3 regions of the Aeromonas rivuli genome follow, and region 2 is predicted to be linked to each of the others. Evidence: predicted binding sites of a transcription regulator. Region 2 holds the regulator's gene; each other region holds the start of a gene.
What was found. The regulator LexA, encoded in region 2, represses DNA repair genes until DNA is damaged. The targets are predictions, from matches to a motif close to ANCTGTNTNNNNANACAGNT.

Region 1 (6,424 bases), 920 kb from region 2:
ACAAAACAAGCAGCTGGTATTTATTCTCGCCCATGATGACGACTGTTTTATATCATCTTTATTTGATTGAAATCAATGTAAAACCAGTGTCAATACATGTGTTTCAAAGGGTTTTTTACGCTTAAATTACATCCACTTTGAGAGCAAAGTCACACATTCACAAAGATTTTAATTTATTGATTTAAATCAATTTTTACAAATTGCGCGCCACGATAAAACCTATTAAATAAATCGTTGCATCAATATAGACCTACTCATTTCTGTCCAAGATGATGCCTCGATGCGAAATTACTGAAAAACCGATAAAAACGCATGTTCATGCTAGTTTGAATCGCCAGAAAATGAATTAATAAAACTAATCCGAAAGTGACAATTTTTCTTGTTTGCTCCTTCATGAACCTCCTCCTACAATGCGCCCCGCAGTGAGGGCAATCCCTTGGATACAGGCCGGTTAATCAGGGTTCCCAGTGCGTTTTTGATGACCATTTCGAATCTGACAGAGGGATACCAAGATGAAAAAGTTTGTTACTAAAGCGATCCGTTATTACAAGATCTCTTTCGTTCAGCTGTATCAAATGAACCGACTCTGAGTCTCGCGACGACTCACCGTTTTTGCCTTACCCGGCTTGTGTCCAGGCGCACTCACTGTCTGTGAACATCCACCCTGAATTGTCTTTTATGCCCACCGCCTGTGCGTGTGGGCTTTTTTATGCCCGCCCATAAAAAAACCGCCCCAGAGGACGGTTTTGTGTCGAACCAGCCGTTTTCAGCTCTCAGCGGGTCGCTGCAGACCGAAGTGGGCATAGGCTCTAACCGTCGCAATCCTGCCTCTTGGAGTACGTTGCAGATAACCCTGCTGGATCAGGTAGGGCTCAAGCACGTCCTCAATAGTGTCCTTCTCTTCACCGATGGCGGCAGCCAGGTTATCCAGCCCGACAGGTCCGCCCATAAACTTGTCAATCACAGCCAACAATAGCTTGCGATCCATGAAGTCGAAACCTTCGTTATCCACGTCCAGCATGTCCATGGCACGGGCCGCAATGGGGCCATCGATGCGGCCATCGGATTTCACCTGGGCGAAATCACGGACCCGGCGTAACAATCGGTTAGCAATGCGGGGGGTGCCACGGGAGCGGCGCGCCACTTCCAGGGCGCCATCGTCGGTCATCTCAAGGCCCAGGCAGCGGGCGCTACGCGCGACTATGTCGGTCAAGTCCTTGACGTTGTAGAACTCCAGCCGCTGGACGATGCCGAATCTGTCCCGCAGCGGGCTGGTGAGGGAGCCGGCCCGGGTGGTGGCGCCAATCAGGGTGAAGGGGGGCAGGTCGAGCTTGATGGAGCGGGCCGCGGGCCCCTCTCCTATCATGATGTCGAGCTGATAATCTTCCATCGCCGGATAGAGCACCTCCTCCACCACTGGGCTGAGTCGGTGAATTTCGTCGATGAAGAGCACATCGTTAGGCTCGAGGTTGGTGAGCAGCGCCGCCAGATCCCCAGCTTTCTCCAGCACAGGACCCGAGGTGGTCTTGATGTTCACCCCCATCTCATTGGCCACGATATTGGCGAGGGTGGTCTTGCCCAGACCCGGTGGGCCAAAGATCAGCAAATGATCCAGCGCCTCGCCACGTTGGCGGGCGGCTTCGATGAAGATCTCCATCTGGGCGCACACAGGATCCTGGCCGGTATAGTCGGCCAGCTTCTTGGGACGAATAGCCCTGTCGATGACCTCATCTTCACGAACACCCGTGGCCGAGATGAGGCGGTCTGCTTCGATCATCTCTTACCTCACACCAGACTACGCAGGGATTCGCGGATGATGGCTTCCACCGACATCCCCTCCTTGGCGACCTTGCCCACAATCTGGCTCGCCTGAGCCGGCTTGTAACCGAGCGCGACCAGGGCGCTGGCCGCCTCCTCGCTCGCATCGGGGGCGCGCAGGCTGCTCTCCTGGGCGGGCAGGCTGATAGTCGCTGGCGAGAAGAGGTCGTGACTGACCCAGCCCTTGAGCCTGTCTTTCATCTCCACCACCAAGCGCTCGGCGGTCTTCTTGCCGACCCCTGGCAACTTGACCAGGGTGCTTATCTCCTCGCGCTCGACGCTGAGCACGAACTGGCTGGCCGTCATGCCGGAGAGGATGGCCAGCGCCAGCTTGGGGCCGACGCCATTGGTTTTGATCAGCTCGCGAAACAGGGCGCGCTCCTGCTTGTGGTTGAAGCCATACAGCAGCTGGGCATCTTCACGCACCACGAAGTGAGTCTGAACGATCGCCTCCTTGCCAAGCTCGGGCAAGTCATAGAAGCAGCTCATGGGCATCTGGACCTCATAGCCCACGCCCCCCACCTCGAGCAACACCTCGGGGGGATTCTTCTCAATTACAATGCCTCTCAAGCGACCGATCACGGCTTGTCTCCTCAACCAAAACAGCTCGTCATAAAGTGGCCCCTAGCATAAAGAATAACTGGATAAGTATCCAGCATATGCCAGCCTCCCCACTCTCCTCTTTCCGTGCTTTTATCGCGGACAGGACCCTTAAGAAGGTATGCGTTCAAGCTGAACCCATGATGGGGCCGGCTAAACCTCCATATTTAATTCATTTAGATTCAATTAATTACGAAAAAAATCATCAATAGGGACTGGCTATATGCCCCGAACTGACTAGTCTGAACTCGCCGGTGAGATCTAAATGAGACTCATCGGTATTCTTCCACCTTTGTCACGCGCATCACTGCGCAAGGAGAGCAAGATGGCTAATGGACGTATCAGCTTTTGGGAAGGCAATGGCGCCACTCAGGATCAGGTCGGCAACACCCTCAGTGGTGGCGCGAGTTACAACATCAACTGCCAGAGCGGAGACCATGGTTTTCGCAATGATGAAGCCCGCTCCCTGAAGCTGGAGGGCCTCCCCGGCATCACCCTGATCAAGGTGTATGACAGTCCGTCAGCCAGCACCGACGATGACTGGGCCCAGATCCTGATCAAGGGGCCCATTGCCGACTCCGTCGTCGTCAGCAGCTTCAACAGCAGCGCCAATTTGGATGGGGGCAATGTGGTCGTCACCAGCCATTACCACAATGGCCTGGATGGCAAGATATCGAAGATCATGATCGACTATCTCGGCTGATCCTGGCGCCCTCCTCTTAGCAAGGCGGCCGGCATCCAGGCCGCCTTTTTCTGCCTTTCTCCTATCACCCGCCCCCTCATAGGCCATCGCCAGCCAGTGGGCGCACTCCTGCGCGATGACGAACAGAGAAATAGTCCGCATTGGTGCGCTATCGCGAACAGATAATCGCATTAGGGCAGTGACCCATGTTAAAATTCCGCCCTTGCATTTATCCAGGGCCCGGCGGCCCGTCTCACGTTAAGGTTCATCGCGATGCGTACCAGCCATTATCTGCTTTCTACCCTCAAGGAAACTCCGTCCGACGCCGAGGTTGTCAGCCATCAGCTGATGCTGCGCGCCGGCATGATCCGCAAACTGGCCTCCGGCATGTACGCCTGGTTGCCCTCTGGTCTGCGTGTACTCAAGAAGATTGAGAACATAGTCCGCGAAGAGATGAACAACGCAGGGGCTGTCGAAGTGTCCATGCCGGTGGTTCAACCGGCCGAATTGTGGCAGGAATCCGGCCGCTGGGACGACTACGGCCCCGAGCTGTGCCGCCTGACCGACCGTCACAACCGTGCCTTCGTGCTGGGCCCGACCCACGAAGAGGTGATCACCGCCCTGGTCCGTAACGAGGTGAACAGCTACAAGCAGCTGCCCCTGAACCTCTATCAGATCCAGACCAAGTTCCGCGATGAAGTGCGTCCCCGTTTCGGTGTGATGCGCGGTCGCGAGTTCCTGATGAAGGATGCCTACTCCTTCCACATCGACAAGGCCTCGCTGATCGAGACCTACGAGCGGATGCACGCCGCCTACTGCACCGCCTTCACCCGCATGGGCCTGAACTTTCGCCCGGTGCAGGCCGATACCGGCTCCATCGGTGGCACTGGCTCCCATGAGTTCCAGGTGCTGGCCGAGAGCGGTGAAGACCTGATCGCCTTCTCCGACAGCTCCGACTACGCCGCCAACATCGAGATGGCCGAAGCCCTGGCCCCGGCCGGTGAGCGCGCTGCCGCGACCCAAGCCCTGACCAAGGTCGCTACCCCGGCGGTGCACAGCATCGATGAGGTCGCCGCCTTCCTGAGCCTGGCACCGAGCGCCATCGCCAAGACCCTGCTGGTACTGGCTGATACGGACGAGCACGGCAAGCAGGCCGTGATTGCCCTGATAGTGCGCGGCGACCATGAGCTCAACGAGCTCAAGGCAGAGAAGCTGGCCGGGGTGGCCAACCCGCTCACCTTCGCCAGCGACGAGCAGATCCTCGCCGCGGCAGGCTGCGAGGCAGGCTCCATCGGTCCGGTCGGCTTTGCCGGTCGCATCATCGTCGATCGCAGCGCCGCCCAGCTGAGCGATTTTGTTTGTGGCGCCAACGAGACTGGCTGCCACCTGACCGGTGCCAACTGGGATCGTGACATCACCGCTTACGAAGTGGCCGATCTGCGCAACGTCGTCGAAGGGGACCCCAGCCCCTGCGGCCAGGGCAAGCTGCTGCTCAAACGCGGCATCGAAGTGGGCCACATCTTCCAGCTGGGCACCAAGTACTCCGAAGCCATGAAGGCCAACGTGCTCAACGAGGGCGGCAAGTCCGTCACCATGGAGATGGGCTGCTACGGTATCGGGGTCTCCCGCCTGGTGGCTGCCGCCATCGAGCAGAACAATGACCAGTACGGCATTATCTGGCCGGATGCCATAGCACCGTTCGAAGCGGTCATCATTCCGATGAACATGCACAAATCGGTACGGGTTGCCGAACTGGCCGAGCGTTTCTACACCGAGCTGAAAGCCGCCGGGGTCGACACCCTGTTCGATGACCGTAAAGAGCGCCCGGGCGTGATGTTTGCCGACATGGAGCTGCTGGGCGTCCCCCACGCCATCGTCATCGGCGATCGTGGCCTGGACAGCGGCGTGGTGGAGTACAAGTGCCGCCGTACCGGTGAGAAGCAGGAAGTGGCCATCACCGACATCGTCGCCATGATCAAGGCCAAGCTGGGCCGTTAATCCCCGCCAACGCCCATAAAAAAGCGCGCCAATCGGCGCGCTTTTTGTTGTCTGGTGATCCAGCGTCTCCAGGCAACAGTGCCTAATTGCGACCAATAAAGAGGTCGGTCACATGGCAGCTGCTGCGCGCCTCCAGGGCATCGAGCATGTATTCGGCAGCGTCTTCCGGGGTCATGAAACCACTCGGGTCCACGTGATCCGAGTTGTCCCAGAATTCACTGCGAATGCCGCTTGGATAGAGGTTGACCAAGCGCAACGGGCCGCCCTTGGTCTCGGCGCGCAAGGATTCGAGAAAGCCGCGCATGCCCCATTTGGAGGCGCAATAGAGGCTCTCGTTGGCCTTGCCAACCTGCGCGGCCGAGGAGAGCACGTTGGCGAGTATGCCGCCCCGCTCCCCGATGAGCCGCACCGTCTGCTGGGCCACCAAAATGGTGGAGACAAGATTATTCTCCACCACCCGGCGCACCTGTTCGGCGGTATAGACGCCGACCGGGCCAAATTCACCGACCCCGGCGCAATGGATCACCAGACTCGGCAGACCGCCCCACTCCACCGCAGCGGCGAAGGCCATCTCCACCTCTTCGTGGTGGGAGAGATCCGCCGCGATGCCGATCACGGCCTGACCGAGTTCGGCCTCCAGATCCTGCAATTTCTGGTAACGGCGTCCCATCATGGCCACCCGGTGACCGCGGGCCACCAGTCCATTCGTCAAGGCTCGGCCCAGACCAGACCCCGCCCCCGTCACAATGATGTTGCCCATGAGGAACCCTCGTTACGGTGAAATTAGAAGCTGAATTCGGCGCCAGCGAACCAGCCATCTATCCGCTGATCAACCTTGTCAAAGTCGACATCGACTTGACGCCAGCCAGCGCGCAGCTTGAGCGGCAGGGAGGAGAACTTGTAAGCACCACCCAGACGGTAGTCATAGTTGTCTGCATCCTGCACCCGGGCATCGCCGAAGGCAGAGAAGCCGGTACCCGGCAGACGCACTTCGGCGCTGCTGTAAGCCATCAGCACGTCTTTGTCATAGGAGTAGTGCTGGGTATTGAAGTCCCCTTCATAACGACGACCGGTCAGACCCAGATCGATCTGGAACAGATCGTTGTTGAACAGGCGATAGTAGAGGCTCAGATCGTAGGCTTGCAGATCGTTGTCGAAGGCGCCGCCGCTGGAGCTCAGGTCGGACATTTCAAACTTGGCATTGGGCAGTAGGATGATGCCATGCTCCAGCTGCAGGTAACCGCTCCAGTTGTTTTTGTCATCAAAGCTGCCGTTGGCCCCGATGTCGTTGACGTGACCGCTACCTTCGGCATTCCAGATATCGCT
Region 2 (6,424 bases):
TCGGCCTGGCCTTCTCCTGGTCCATTCCCATGGCCTATGCGGCGGCGGCCGATGCGCTGCCGCCGGTAGCCTGGCTCATCTTCCTGGCCAACTTGCTGTGGACCATCGCCTATGACACCCAGTACGCCATGGTGGACAGAGATGATGACCTGCGACTCGGCATCAAGTCGAGTGCCATACTGTTTGGTCGCTTCGACAAGTTGATCATCGGAGTGCTGCAACTGGCGACCCTGCTGATCCTGCTGGGGATCGGCCAAATGATGGCGCTAGGCGCCAGCTATTACTGGTGCCTGCTCGGCGTCGCCATCCTGTTTGTCTACCAGCAGCGACTCATTCGCGAGCGCGACCGCGCGGCCTGCTTTCAGGCTTTTTTGAACAACAACTATGCCGGCGCCCTGGTGTTTGCAGGTCTGGTGTTGCACTACTGGTAAACCCTGGACGATTGAATGCAATGAAGGCCGCCCGTGCGGCCTTCATTGCATTGGTGTGGAAGGGCATGACGTCGCGTCATGGGGGCGCGGCATAGACAAGGGGCCCCGTGCTGGGGCCCCTTGGTTCTTGCTTTGCACTCCCATTCAATAAGCGGGTCTGGCTTACTGGTTGCCCGCCCGTATGGTGCGGCGGATCTTGTTGCTGAGCAGGGGCAGTATGTTGTCGGCCAGGGCCTGGAAGCGCCCGAGGTCGGGTTTGCTGCCCGAGTCCAGATACCCTTCGCTGCGCAGGGTGTGGATCAGGGTGCTGAACAGCTTCTGGTCGAAGAACTCGGGGGCATTGATGCCATGCAGAGTACCGAGTCGCTCCGCCATCATCAAACCGTCAGCCTCCAGCTGTTCAGCTTCTATGCGAGGCTGGGCAAGCATGCGAGTCAGCACTATGGCATAGCGCTGCAACGTCTCCTGGATGCTCTCGGCCAGCAACAGCAGGCGCATCTGGTTGCCGAGGTTGACCCAGTGACCACCATCGCGGGACTCGATCAGTTGCTGGCGTTGCAGCTCGGCCAGCAGGGCATCGATCAGACTGGGCAGCTCATCCTCTTCATAGCGCAGGAACAGCTCCGTCTTGAGCAGGGGATAGATGTCGATGCAGCGAGCCACTATCTCGTTGCGAGAGATCCCCTCGCAACGCTCGATCAACGCCGCCACCAGTGAGGGCAGGGCAAACAGGTGCAAGATATTGTTGCGGTAGTAGGTCAGCAGGATCGCCTGATAGCGGTCCAGGCTGATGATCTGCCCCAGCTTGTCTTCGCTGACCTGAAACTTGTTGAGCTCCATGGCCTGATCCAGCAGATCCTTGGCACCCGCTTCCGGCAAGGTGTTGTGCTCGCTGTAGGGTACCTGTTTGAGCAAATCCAGATAGGTATTGAGCTGGGCCTGCAACTCGTCGCGGGTCAGGGCATGACGCTCGGCGGCCAGCAGTGCCAGGGCGCTCAGGGTCAGGCCGTTGACGGCGGCGGCGTCATTGATGCGGGTCATCAGCAGCTCGGCCAGCCGGGTGACGGTGGGCGCCATCCAGTCCGGGCGTTCGTCCCGACCAATATCAGCCCTCCATTCGGGCACATGCTCGTTGAGATAACCATTGAGGGTCAGCGGCTCACCGAAGTTGACGAAGCCGCGGCCGTAGTTGCGCAACTTGCGCAGTATGCCCAGCACTTGCAGGAAGCTCTCCTTCTCCTTGCGACTGCCCTTGAGCTCGTTGTGGTAGGTGTTGACCTCCATCACGTGTTCGTAGCCCAGATAGACGGGAACCAGGGTCACCGGCCTGTCCAGGCCACGCATCATGGCCTGCAGCGTCATGGCCAGCATACCGGTCTTGGGGGGGAGCAGGCGACCGGTGCGCGAACGTCCGCCCTCGGTGAAGAACTCCACCGAATAACCCTTGGCAAACAGCAGGTTGAGGTATTCACGGAACACAGTGCTGTAGAGGGGGTTGCCCTTGAAGGTGCGGCGAATGAAGAAAGCACCGCCACGGCGGAACAGGGGACCGGCCGGCCAGAAGTTGAGGTTGATGCCCGCGGCGATATGAGGCGGCACCATGCCCTGGTGGTAGATGACGTAGGAGAGCAGCAGATAGTCCATGTGGCTGCGATGGCAGGGCACATAGACGATCTCGTGGCCCTCCTGGGCCAGTTGCCGCACCTTTTCGGCGCCATTGACCGAGAGGCCGCGGTAGAGTTTGTTCCAGAGCCAGCCGAGGAAGCTCTCCCCCAGCCGGATCAGCCGATAGGAGAAGTCAGACGCGATCTCATCCATGTAGTCATGGGCACGCTTCTGGGCCTTGTCGAGGCTGATATTATCGCGCTCAGCCTCTTCCTCTATGGCCTGCTGAATCACCCCGGAGTCCAGAAGCTGCCTGAATAGCAGGGTGCGATTAGGCAGCTTGGGGCCGGTCGCGGCCAGCTGCTGGCGGCTGAAGTGGATGCGAGCCACCCGCGCCAGCTTGTGGGCGATGGCCTGATCTGTGCCATGTTTGTCAGCCATCTGGCGCAGGGAGAGCGGCGGCGAGAAGCGCACCAGGTTTTCCCGGCCCTTGAGGATCACGATCAGCGCCTTCTTGAGCCGGTTGGGGGCCAGGCTACTGATGATGTTCCAGCCGGAGGCTTCCTCTCCCTCACGGCCTGGGGCGCGGCCCCAGAACAGAGTGATGGGCACTATCTGTACGTCCAGCCCGGCATCACGCTTATGCAGATCCAGTAACTGCTGAAACTCTTGCAGGAAGGGGAGTGGCTTGCTGCGAGCACCAAACAGGGGGGGTGGCCGGTCGAGGCAGACGTAGCGAGGTACGGTTTCTCCTCCCAGTGTCAGGGGGGTGAAAGGGCCTGGCAGGTCGAGATCTTCACAGCACTGCTGAAGGGTCAGCAGATCGGTGATTGAACTGGTTTTCAGGGCATAGACTATGGGTCTGGCCGGGTCCAGGTCGAGCTCTGCGATGGGATTTTCCGGCAGGCTCTTGTGATTGACCAAGCCACTGACTGGCCACTGCAGTATGGCTCTGGAAATTCTCTGCCCAAGGGACATATGCGTCTGCTCTCCAAAAAAAGGCGGCGTGAGCATAGCAAATCATGCCGTGCTTGTCGCCGAGAGGTACGATGAGTCCGCGTTAGGGGACGGGATCCGGGTTATTTGAGCTCAGAGCGCGACAATTGTCAGTCGAACCTTGCCTTGGTCAACACACTGTATATACTGCCAGTGTGCTGTATAAAAAAACAGGTGCCAATCTTATGAAACCCCTTACTCCCCGCCAGGCTCAGGTGCTGGATCTCATCAAGGCCAACATGAGCGAGACCGGTATGCCGCCGACGCGCGCCGAGATCGCCCAGAAACTCGGCTTCAAGTCGGCCAATGCTGCTGAAGAACATCTAAAAGCCCTGGCCAAGAAAGGGGCCATAGAGATACTACCAGGCACTTCCCGTGGCATTCGGCTCTTGCTCGACGATGTCGAGGCGGCAGCGAACGAAGATCAGGGTTTACCGCTCATCGGCAAGGTCGCGGCCGGCGAGCCCATCCTGGCCCAGGAACATATCGAGAGCCACTATAAAGTCGATCCCGCTCTGTTTCACCCGAGAGCCGACTTCCTGCTGCGCGTGCAGGGCATGAGTATGAAGAACATCGGTATCATGGATGGTGATCTGCTCGCGGTACACAAGACCCAAGAGGTTCGCAACGGTCAAGTCGTGGTGGCGCGCCTCGATGAGGATGTGACCGTCAAACGCTTCCAGCGTAAAGGTAGCCAAGTGTGGCTGCTACCCGAAAACGAAGAGTTACAACCCATCGCCGTCGATCTGGCGAGTCAGCATCTCACCATCGAGGGGTTGGCGGTTGGCGTGATCCGCAACGCTGACTGGATGTAACCCCGGGCCCCGTTGAGGGGCCTTGTTATTCCCGCCTGTTTTTTCAAATTCTTTTTTAACACTTTTTTCACACATTCTCATTTGCTGCTTTACTTAACCTGTCGATTGGCACCAAAGACCAATCTCAGGGAAGAAATGCCCGACAGGGCAGCGCTAAAAATGGGGGCAGAGTGAAAAGAGTCCTGATTACTCTCTCAATATTCCTGTGTGCCTGGAGCGGTGTTGCGCTCGGCAATGGTATGCGCTTCAACATGACGGAGGGTGTCAGCGCGGTCAGTCGTAACGTTTATGACTTGCACATGACCATTCTCATCATCTGCGCCTTGATAGGTCTGGTGGTGTTCGGGGTCATGTTCTGGGCCATCTGGCACCATCGGCAGGATAAGGGAGCGAAAGCCGCCCATTTCCACGAGAGTACCAGAGTCGAGATCCTCTGGACCCTGATCCCTTTCCTCATCCTCATTGGCATGGCCATTCCGGCCACTCGTACCCTGATCGCCATGGAAGATACAACCGATGCCGACCTGACTGTGCAGATAACGGGGTCGCAGTGGAAGTGGCATTACCGCTACTTCGATGATGGCGTCGAATACTACAGCCTGCTGGCGACGCCTCAGGCGCAGATCGATAACAAGCGCAACAAAGGAGAGAACTACCTGCTTGAGGTGGATCGCCCCTTGGTGCTGCCCACTGGCAAGAAGGTACGTTTTCTCATCACCTCCCAAGATGTGATCCACTCCTGGTGGGTGCCCGCTTTCGCGGTGAAGAAGGATGCCAACCCAGGCTTCATCAACGAGGCATGGACCCGTATCGATCAACCCGGTATCTATCGCGGCCAATGTGCCGAGTTGTGCGGCAAGGGGCATGGTTTCATGCCCATAGTGGTTATCGCCAAGCCTGAGGACGAGTTTAATCAGTGGTTGAGCAAGACCCGAACCGAGCAGCTGGCGGCCAAGGAGCAGGAGCAGAAACTGCTGGCCATGACCATGAGTCGGGACGAATTGATGAAACTTGGCGAGAAGATCTATCTGGGCCACTGCGCCGCCTGCCATATGGCGAATGGAGCAGGGGTGCCTGGTGCTTTCCCCGCTCTCAAAGGCAGCCCCATTGCGATGGGCCCCAAGGCGGATCACCTGGAGCGGGTGTTGCACGGCAAACCAGGGACGGCCATGCAGGCCTTCGCCAATCAGCTAAGCCTGCAGGAGCTGTCAGCCGTGATCACCTATGAGCGCAATGCCTGGGGTAATAACAAGGGCGATGAAGTGCAGGCCAAGGATGTAGATGCCTTCCTCAAGGGAAAAACCAGGTAGGAGAGAGCAAGATGAGTGTCGTCACGGATGTCGATCATCAGGCAGAACATGGCCATAAGCCCAGAGGCTTGCTGCGTTGGTTGCTGACCACCAACCACAAGGACATTGGAACCCTCTATCTCTGGTTTAGTTTCGCCATGTTTTTGACCGGGGGAGCCATGGCCATGGTGATCCGGGCCGAGCTGTTCCAGCCGGGATTGCAACTGGTTGAGCCCGCCTTTTTCAACCAGATGACCACGGTTCACGGTCTGGTGATGGTATTTGGCGCCGTCATGCCCGCGTTCACCGGATTGGCCAACTGGATGATCCCCATGATGATTGGGGCACCAGACATGGCATTGCCGCGCATGAACAACTGGAGCTTCTGGATACTGCCATTCGCTTTCCTGATCCTGCTGGGGTCACTGTTCACCGAGGGTGGGGGCCCCAATTTCGGTTGGACCTTCTATGCGCCGCTCTCTACCCACTACTCCCCTGACAGCACGGCACTGTTTGTCTTTTCCATCCATATCATGGGGATCAGCTCCATCATGGGGGCCATTAACGTCATAGTGACCATCTGTAACCTGAGGGCGCCAGGCATGACCTGGATGAAACTGCCTCTGTTCGTCTGGACCTGGCTAGTGACTGCCTTCTTACTGATCGCCGTCATGCCCGTGCTGGCCGGCGTGGTGACCATGGTGTTGACCGACAAATATTTCGGTACCAGCTTTTTTGATGCAGCCGGAGGTGGGGATCCCGTCATGTTCCAGCATATCTTCTGGTTCTTCGGTCACCCCGAGGTCTACATCATGATATTGCCGAGTTTTGGCATCATCTCGGCCATAGTCCCCACCTTCTCTCGCAAGCCACTGTTTGGCTATAGCTCCATGGTCTATGCCACCGCCTCGATTGCCGGGCTGAGCTTCCTGGTGTGGGCTCATCATATGTTCACCACCGGCATGCCGGTGTTCGCCGAACTCTTCGTCATGTATTGCACCATGCTCATTTCGGTGCCAACTGGCGTGAAGGTATTCAACTGGGTGGCTACCATGTGGCGCGGGTCGCTCAGCTTTGAGGTGCCCATGCTGTTCGCCATTGCCTTCATAGTGCTGTTTACCATGGGGGGATTCTCCGGGCTGATGCTGGCCATCACACCGGCGGACTTTCAGTATCACGATACCTACTTCGTGGTGGCACATTTTCATTATGTACTGGTGACAGGGGCCATTTTTTCCATCATGGCTGCGGCGTATTACTGGCTCCCTAAATGGACAGGGCACATGTA
Region 3 (6,424 bases), 2.1 Mb from region 2:
GTGCAGGCCATCGGCCCGCTCGACCAGGGGCATCAACACCGCCGCCGGACTCAGTGCCGGGGCAGGGGCGCGCAGGGGGGCGAGCGGCAGGCGTTGCAGCAGGAAGCGGGTCAGCAGCTCGGCGTGGGTCATGACGGTGGCTGCTCGAGCAAAGGCAGGATCCGCGCCAATTTATCAAAGGTCTCCTGGTATTCGCTGTCGACCTCGGAGTCGGCGATGATGCCGCCCCCCGCCCAGCAGTAAAGATGTCCTTCGGTGGCGAGCAGGGTACGAATGCAGATGCTAGTGTCCATGCGGCCATGCTGGCTCAGATAGCCAATGCTGCCGCAGTAGCCGTTGCGTCTGTGGGGTTCGAGCTCCTCGATGATCCCCATGGCGCGGATCTTGGGGGCCCCTGTGATGGAGCCGCCAGGGAAGCAGGCACGCAGCAGATCCACCCCTTGCCAGGGGCTATCCAGCTCCCCATGAATGGTCGACACCAGGTGATGTACCGCCGGGAAGGATTCGACGGCAAATAGCTGCGGCACACAGACGGTGCCCGGTCGGCTGACCCGTCCTATGTCGTTGCGCAGCAGATCGACGATCATCAGATTCTCGGATCTGTCTTTGTCGGCGCTCGCCAGTTCCCGGGCGCTGGCGGCATCGGCCAGGGGATCGGATTGGCGGGGGCGGGTGCCCTTGATGGGTTTGGTCTCTATATGACGGCCATCGAGCAGCAAGAAACGCTCGGGGGAGAGGCTCAGTACGGCGCTACCCGGCAGGCGCAAGAAGGCGGAGAAGGGGGCGGCATTGGCGGCGCGCAGCCGCAGGTAGGCGAGCCACTCGTCACCCTGATAGGGGGCCTTGAAGCGCTGGGTGAGATTGATCTGGTAGCAATCCCCCGCGGCCAGGTAATCCTGAATGCGGGCGAATTTGGCGCCATATTCACTGCGACTCATGTTGCTCTGCCAGGGGCCACGCAGCTGAAAGGCTGAGGGCTCAGGCGCTCGTTGCGCATGCCACCAGGCGAGACGGCGGGCCAGCCCGGCGGCATCCCCCCAATGTACCAGCTGCCACTGCTGATGGGCCTTGTCATGAATGAGGGCCCAATCATAGATGCCGACCGCCATGTCGGGGACGGTCAAATCGGCCTCGGCCTGCACGGGCAGCCGCTCGAAGTGTCGACCCAGATCGTAACCAAACAGCCCCAGGGCGCCGCCGATAAAGGGGAGACTGCAACCAGGGGGCTCGCACTCCCCGAGCAGCGCTTCTTGGGTGCGGGCCAGCAGGCTGAGCGGGTCTCCCGTCAAGGTCTGTGAGGCGCCATCTTGCCACCGCTGAGTCAGCGCGTCCCGGGTCGTCAGGGTCGCCCGGGGATCGGCGGTGATGATGTCGAAGCGATTGTCCGGGCCCATGGCTCCCATGGACTCGAGCAGCATGGCCCAGGGCTGATGTTGCAGCCGGGCAAACAGGGTTGCCCCGTCAGTTGTGTCAGGGAGGGGGTGAATGTGCAGTGCTGGTTTCATTTTTTGTTACACAGGCAACAGTTTGCGCGCTGGTCCCTAGCCGGTATGGGGGGCTAAGCGTATCATAGTGGCCGCGAATGTTAGAACAGACACGCCGCGCCTCGACAGGGGAAGGGAGTTGAATGTCTCTCCCTGGCGCGGCCAATATGGAAGCCCTTGCTTTGCTGCCGTTCGTGAAGACAAGGACCAGTGAGGATGATATGAGCATCATAAAAAAACAGGATTTTATCGATTCCGTCGAAGGCGCCCTGCAGTACATCTCCTACTACCACCCCCTCGATTTTGTCAACGCCATGAAAGAGGCCTATGACAAGGAAGCCAACCCGGCGGCCAAAGATGCCCTGGCCCAGATCCTGATCAACTCCCGCATGGCAGCCGAGGGACGCCGTCCGCTCTGCCAGGATACGGGTATCGTTACCTGCTTCGTCAAAATCGGCATGCAGGTGCAGTGGGAGTCGGATCTCACGGTGCAACAGATGGTGGACGAAGGGGTGCGCCGCGCTTACACCAATCCCGATAACCCGCTGCGGGCCAGCATAGTGGCCGACCCGGCCGGTAGCCGCAAGAACACCAAAGACAACACCCCGGCCGTGGTGCACATCGACATGGTGCCAGGGGACAAGGTTGAGGTGAGCGTCGCGGCCAAGGGCGGTGGCTCAGAGAACAAATCCAAGATGGCAATGCTCAACCCCTCGGACGATATCGTCGAGTGGGTGCTGAAAACCGTGCCCACCATGGGCGCGGGCTGGTGCCCGCCTGGTATGCTGGGTATTGGCATTGGCGGCACCGCAGAGAAGGCAGCGGTGCTGGCCAAAGAGTCGCTGATGGAGCACATCGACATTCAGGAGCTCAAGGCGCGCGGTGCCCAGACCACGGAAGAGAAGCTGCGTCTCGAGCTCCATGACAAGGTCAACAAGCTCGGTATCGGGGCTCAGGGGCTGGGCGGCCTCACCACAGTGCTGGATGTGAAGATAAAGTCGGCGCCGACCCATGCGGCCTCCAAACCCGTGGTGATGATCCCCAACTGCGCCGCTACCCGCCATGTTCACTTCGAACTTGACGGCTCAGGCCCTGCCGAACTGGCCGCCCCCTCGCTGGCCGACTGGCCCGAGATCACCTGGGAAGTGGGTGACAATGTGCGCCGGGTCAATGTGGATACGGTGACGCGCGATGAGATAGCGACCTGGCAGAGCGGCGAAACCGTGCTGCTCTCTGGCAAGATCCTGACCGGACGGGACGCCGCCCACAAGCGCATCGCCGACATGTTGAAAAATGGCGAAGGTCTGCCAGAGGGGGTCGACTTCACCAACCGCTTCATCTATTACGTCGGCCCGGTGGATGCGGTACGAGACGAAGTGGTCGGCCCGGCCGGCCCCACCACCTCGACCCGGATGGACAAGTTCACCGAGATGATGCTCGGCGACACGGGGCTCATCGGCATGATAGGCAAATCGGAGCGTGGCCCGGCAACGGTCGAGAGCATCCGTCAGCACAAAGCGGTTTATCTGATGGCCGTCGGTGGCGCCGCCTATCTGGTGGCCAAGGCCATCAAGAAGGCGCGGGTCGTCGCCTTTGCCGACCTTGGCATGGAAGCCATCTATGAGTTCGAGGTGGAGAATATGCCGGTCACCGTGGCCGTGGACTCCAGTGGCAATAATGTCCACGAGACAGGTCCGGCCATCTGGTCAGCCAAGATTGCCGAGCTCGACGGCAAGCTCTCTTCCTGAGTCATCAAAAGCGCCAACCCAGATCCAGACATGATCTGGCACGGCGTCAGCTCACACGGCGGCCCCAGGGCCGCCGTGTTGTTTTGGCAAGATGCTCCCGGGACTCCTCCCCATCACCCATCTGTTGCTCCTCTCTCCCTGAGAATGAAACATCGGCCCCTGACCGGGCTGACGAGGCGTTATACCGCCAAGCCTCCCCAACCCCATCGAAACGATCGTCAACCGATGCGCCACAGAGCGATGGCTGCCACATGGGTGGCCTGCACGCTGCACTCTGAAATCGGCCAAGCCGTCATGAACCTCAATCGCTAGCACTGATGGCCTCTATACGGTTGTCTCACCGCGAGGGGGGTCAGTGGTTGAGGTAGATATCTTGCCCTGCATAGTGCACGGCCTTGTCGGTGGCGGCCTGAGCATGGAAGTAGTGGGTCAGCACCCCATGGTGCTGGCTCAAGTGATGGAGGCGGCCGGTGTCCAGACTGATGGTCTCTGGCAGCCAGGTCAGTACGGCGGCGCAGCGACTCTGGCTGAGGGCTTGTTCCAGGGTGCGCTGCCAGTTCTTGATCTTGTGGCCATGGACGACCAGCACATGGGCTGGATTGATGCCATTGGCTTGCAGTTGGGCCGCAATGGGCAGACCCGGGGGGGCGATCAGCAGGATCCAGCCTTTTGCCGCCTGGCTCGCCTGGCTCAGGGCGCCCAGCAGTTGCGAGCCACTGAACTCGGCCCCCGCGGCGGGGGAACTTGGCCGGCGACTCAGATAGCGGGTCGGCCAGGGTTGGGTCAGTCCGGCGATAAGGGGGGCAAGAGGGCGGCTCATTGGCTGGTTCATCTGCGTTTCCTGTATGAATTACCATGCTGTATGGGTATACAGTAGTTGTATCTCCTCCATCAGACAAGCCGTTTATGCTCAAAAATGTGACATTGGTTGCATGCTATGCCCATATCTTATTGATATATATAATTTAAATTTTTATCCAGGGCGTGTGCCTTGTGTGAAAAATGGACAACCCTGCGATAAGGGACCATGGTTATACAGGGTTTAACAGAGGAGCCGTACCATGGATGCCAGTACTTTGCAGCGCCTCGATGCCAATATCTTGCTGGGCATCGTCAATGAGAAGCTAAGGCTCGAATGCGACAATCTCGACGAGCTGCTTGCTTACTACGACATGAGCGAGGATCAGCTTGCCACCCGTCTGCAGCAAATTGGCTATCAATATGACGGGGTCAGCAACCAGTTTAAATCCAGGCTTTTGTGAGTCCGATTTAAGCTCGGTCAACTCGCCAGGATAAAACAGCCGCCTATCTGGCGGCTGTTTTACAATCGGGGACGGGATCATTGAGGAAGGTTGAATTGAAAACGATTTCAAGGTGTTAACTATTTTCAGATATTTTCAAGCTATTTGAAATCCATGCAAGCGCTGAAAACCTATTCATAGTTTTTATTTTGAATTTAATTTATAACAGTATGAATTATAAGTATTTTGTTGTTGTTTTCGAAAGGGGTGCAGGAAAGGGTTTTCATGGTAAAACTGTCATTTATATACGTTAAACTGTGACTTGCGTTAACTTTTCTGGCAACGTCATTAGCTAGTATGCCCACGCCGGAACATATTCTCAGATAACAATAACCCCGGTCCCTGGCGGGCAATCAAATTATTTAAGTAACGAAGGAAACAGCGTTATGGCTACCAAGAAGAAGACAGAGCTGGATCTGCAACTGAACAAGGATCAGCTCAAGGCGAGCATAGTGCGCCATCTGCGCGCTACGCTGGGCACTAGCGAACAGAAAGCCTCACCTCAAGCCTGGTGGAAGGCGACCGCCGCCGCCGTCAATGAACAGGTGTACGAACGGCTGACCCGCACCCAGCAGACTCATTTCAACAAAGATACCCGAGCGATCCACTACTTCTCGGCCGAATTCCTGATGGGGCGACTGACCTCCAACAACCTGCATAACCTCTCCCTCTACAGTATCTGTGAAGAGGCGTTGCGCGAGCTGGGCCTGGAGCTGACCGATCTGTGCGAGCAGGAGCCTGACATGGCCCTCGGCAACGGTGGTCTGGGTCGGCTCGCCGCCTGCTTCATCGATTCACTCGCCACCCTGAACTACCCGGCGGTAGGTTATGGTCTGCATTATGAGCACGGCCTGTTTCGTCAGGAGATCCAGGATGGTCGCCAAATTGAGCGCCCGGACTCCTGGCGTGAATATGGCAACCCCTGGGAGATCTGCCGTCCCGAGTCGGTGCAGGAGATCCCCCTGTATGGCTACGTCGAGACGGTCTTTGGCGACAACGGTGGCCTGAAGAAGGTGTGGCATGCCGGTCGCAAGATCAAAGGGGTGCCTTGGGATATCCCCGTGGTCGGTTTTGGCGGTCACACCGTCAACATATTGCGGTTGTGGGAGTCCCGCGCCTCCGAGTTCTTCGATTGGGATGTGTTCAACGCCGGGGGCTATGTCGACTCCCAGGCGGAGAAGGCCCAGGCCGAGACCATCTCCAAGGTGCTCTACCCGAACGACGAGACAGATGCAGGCAAAGAGCTGCGCCTGATCCAGCAGTACTTCTTCTGTGCCTGCTCCATCAAGGACATCATGCGCCGCTACAAGCGGGTGCATGGCAGCGACTTCACCAACTTTGCCGCCCAGATTGCCATCCAGCTCAACGATACCCACCCGACAGTGGCTATCCCCGAACTGATGCGGGTGCTGGTGGACGAAGAGGATCTGCATTGGGATGCGGCCTGGGCCATCTGCTACCAGGTCTTCTCCTACACCAACCACACCCTGCTGCCAGAGGCCCTGGAGAAGTGGAGCGTCAGCCTGTTCGAGAAGGTGTTGCCCCGTCATCTCGAGATAGTCTACGAGATCAATGCCCGCTTCCTTGGGGATCTGGTCGAGGTCAAGTGGCCGGGGGATGATGCCATCAAGACCAAGCTCTCCATCATCGAAGAGGGGGAGGTACGCAAGGTGCGCATGGGCAACCTGTGTGTGATCGGCTCCTCCAAGGTGAACGGCGTGGCCGAAATCCACTCCAAGCTGGTGAAAGAAGATCTCTTCCCCGAATTTGCCGCGCTCTGGCCCGACAAGATGTGCAACGTCACCAACGGGGTCACCCCCCGGCGCTGGTTGCTGGCCTGCAACCCCGAGCTCGCCGCCCTCTATGACGAGGTGGTGGGCAAGGAGTGGCC

Region 1: a site for LexA is predicted at 2,457-2,476, ahead of ruvA (Holliday junction branch migration protein RuvA). Genes of this name have one in related genera too.
Region 3: a site for LexA is predicted at 4,089-4,108, ahead of KYK33_RS09345 (DUF4250 domain-containing protein). Genes of this name have one in related genera too.

The regions. Positions count from the first base shown of each region.
Region 1 is NZ_CP079742.1:754,214-760,637, reverse strand. Features, by position in the region: gene ruvB (Holliday junction branch migration DNA helicase RuvB) at 767-1,777, opposite strand; gene ruvA (Holliday junction branch migration protein RuvA) at 1,786-2,400, opposite strand; gene KYK33_RS03580 (hypothetical protein) at 2,744-3,121, shown strand; gene KYK33_RS03575 (proline--tRNA ligase) at 3,374-5,098, shown strand; gene KYK33_RS03570 (SDR family oxidoreductase) at 5,181-5,858, opposite strand; gene KYK33_RS03565 (TIGR04219 family outer membrane beta-barrel protein) at 5,882-6,424, opposite strand, start outside.
Region 2 is NZ_CP079742.1:4,190,164-4,196,587, reverse strand. Features, by position in the region: gene ubiA (4-hydroxybenzoate octaprenyltransferase) at 1-431, shown strand, start outside; gene plsB (glycerol-3-phosphate 1-O-acyltransferase PlsB) at 594-3,014, opposite strand; gene lexA (transcriptional repressor LexA) at 3,218-3,847, shown strand; gene coxB (cytochrome c oxidase subunit II) at 4,018-5,157, shown strand; gene ctaD (cytochrome c oxidase subunit I) at 5,169-6,424, shown strand, end outside.
Region 3 is NZ_CP079742.1:1,972,275-1,978,698, forward strand. Features, by position in the region: gene KYK33_RS09325 (CoA pyrophosphatase) at 1-132, opposite strand, end outside; gene pabB (aminodeoxychorismate synthase component I) at 129-1,418, opposite strand; gene KYK33_RS09335 (fumarate hydratase) at 1,706-3,232, shown strand; gene KYK33_RS09340 (cell division inhibitor) at 3,585-4,064, opposite strand; gene KYK33_RS09345 (DUF4250 domain-containing protein) at 4,294-4,494, shown strand; gene KYK33_RS09350 (glycogen/starch/alpha-glucan phosphorylase) at 4,920-6,424, shown strand, end outside.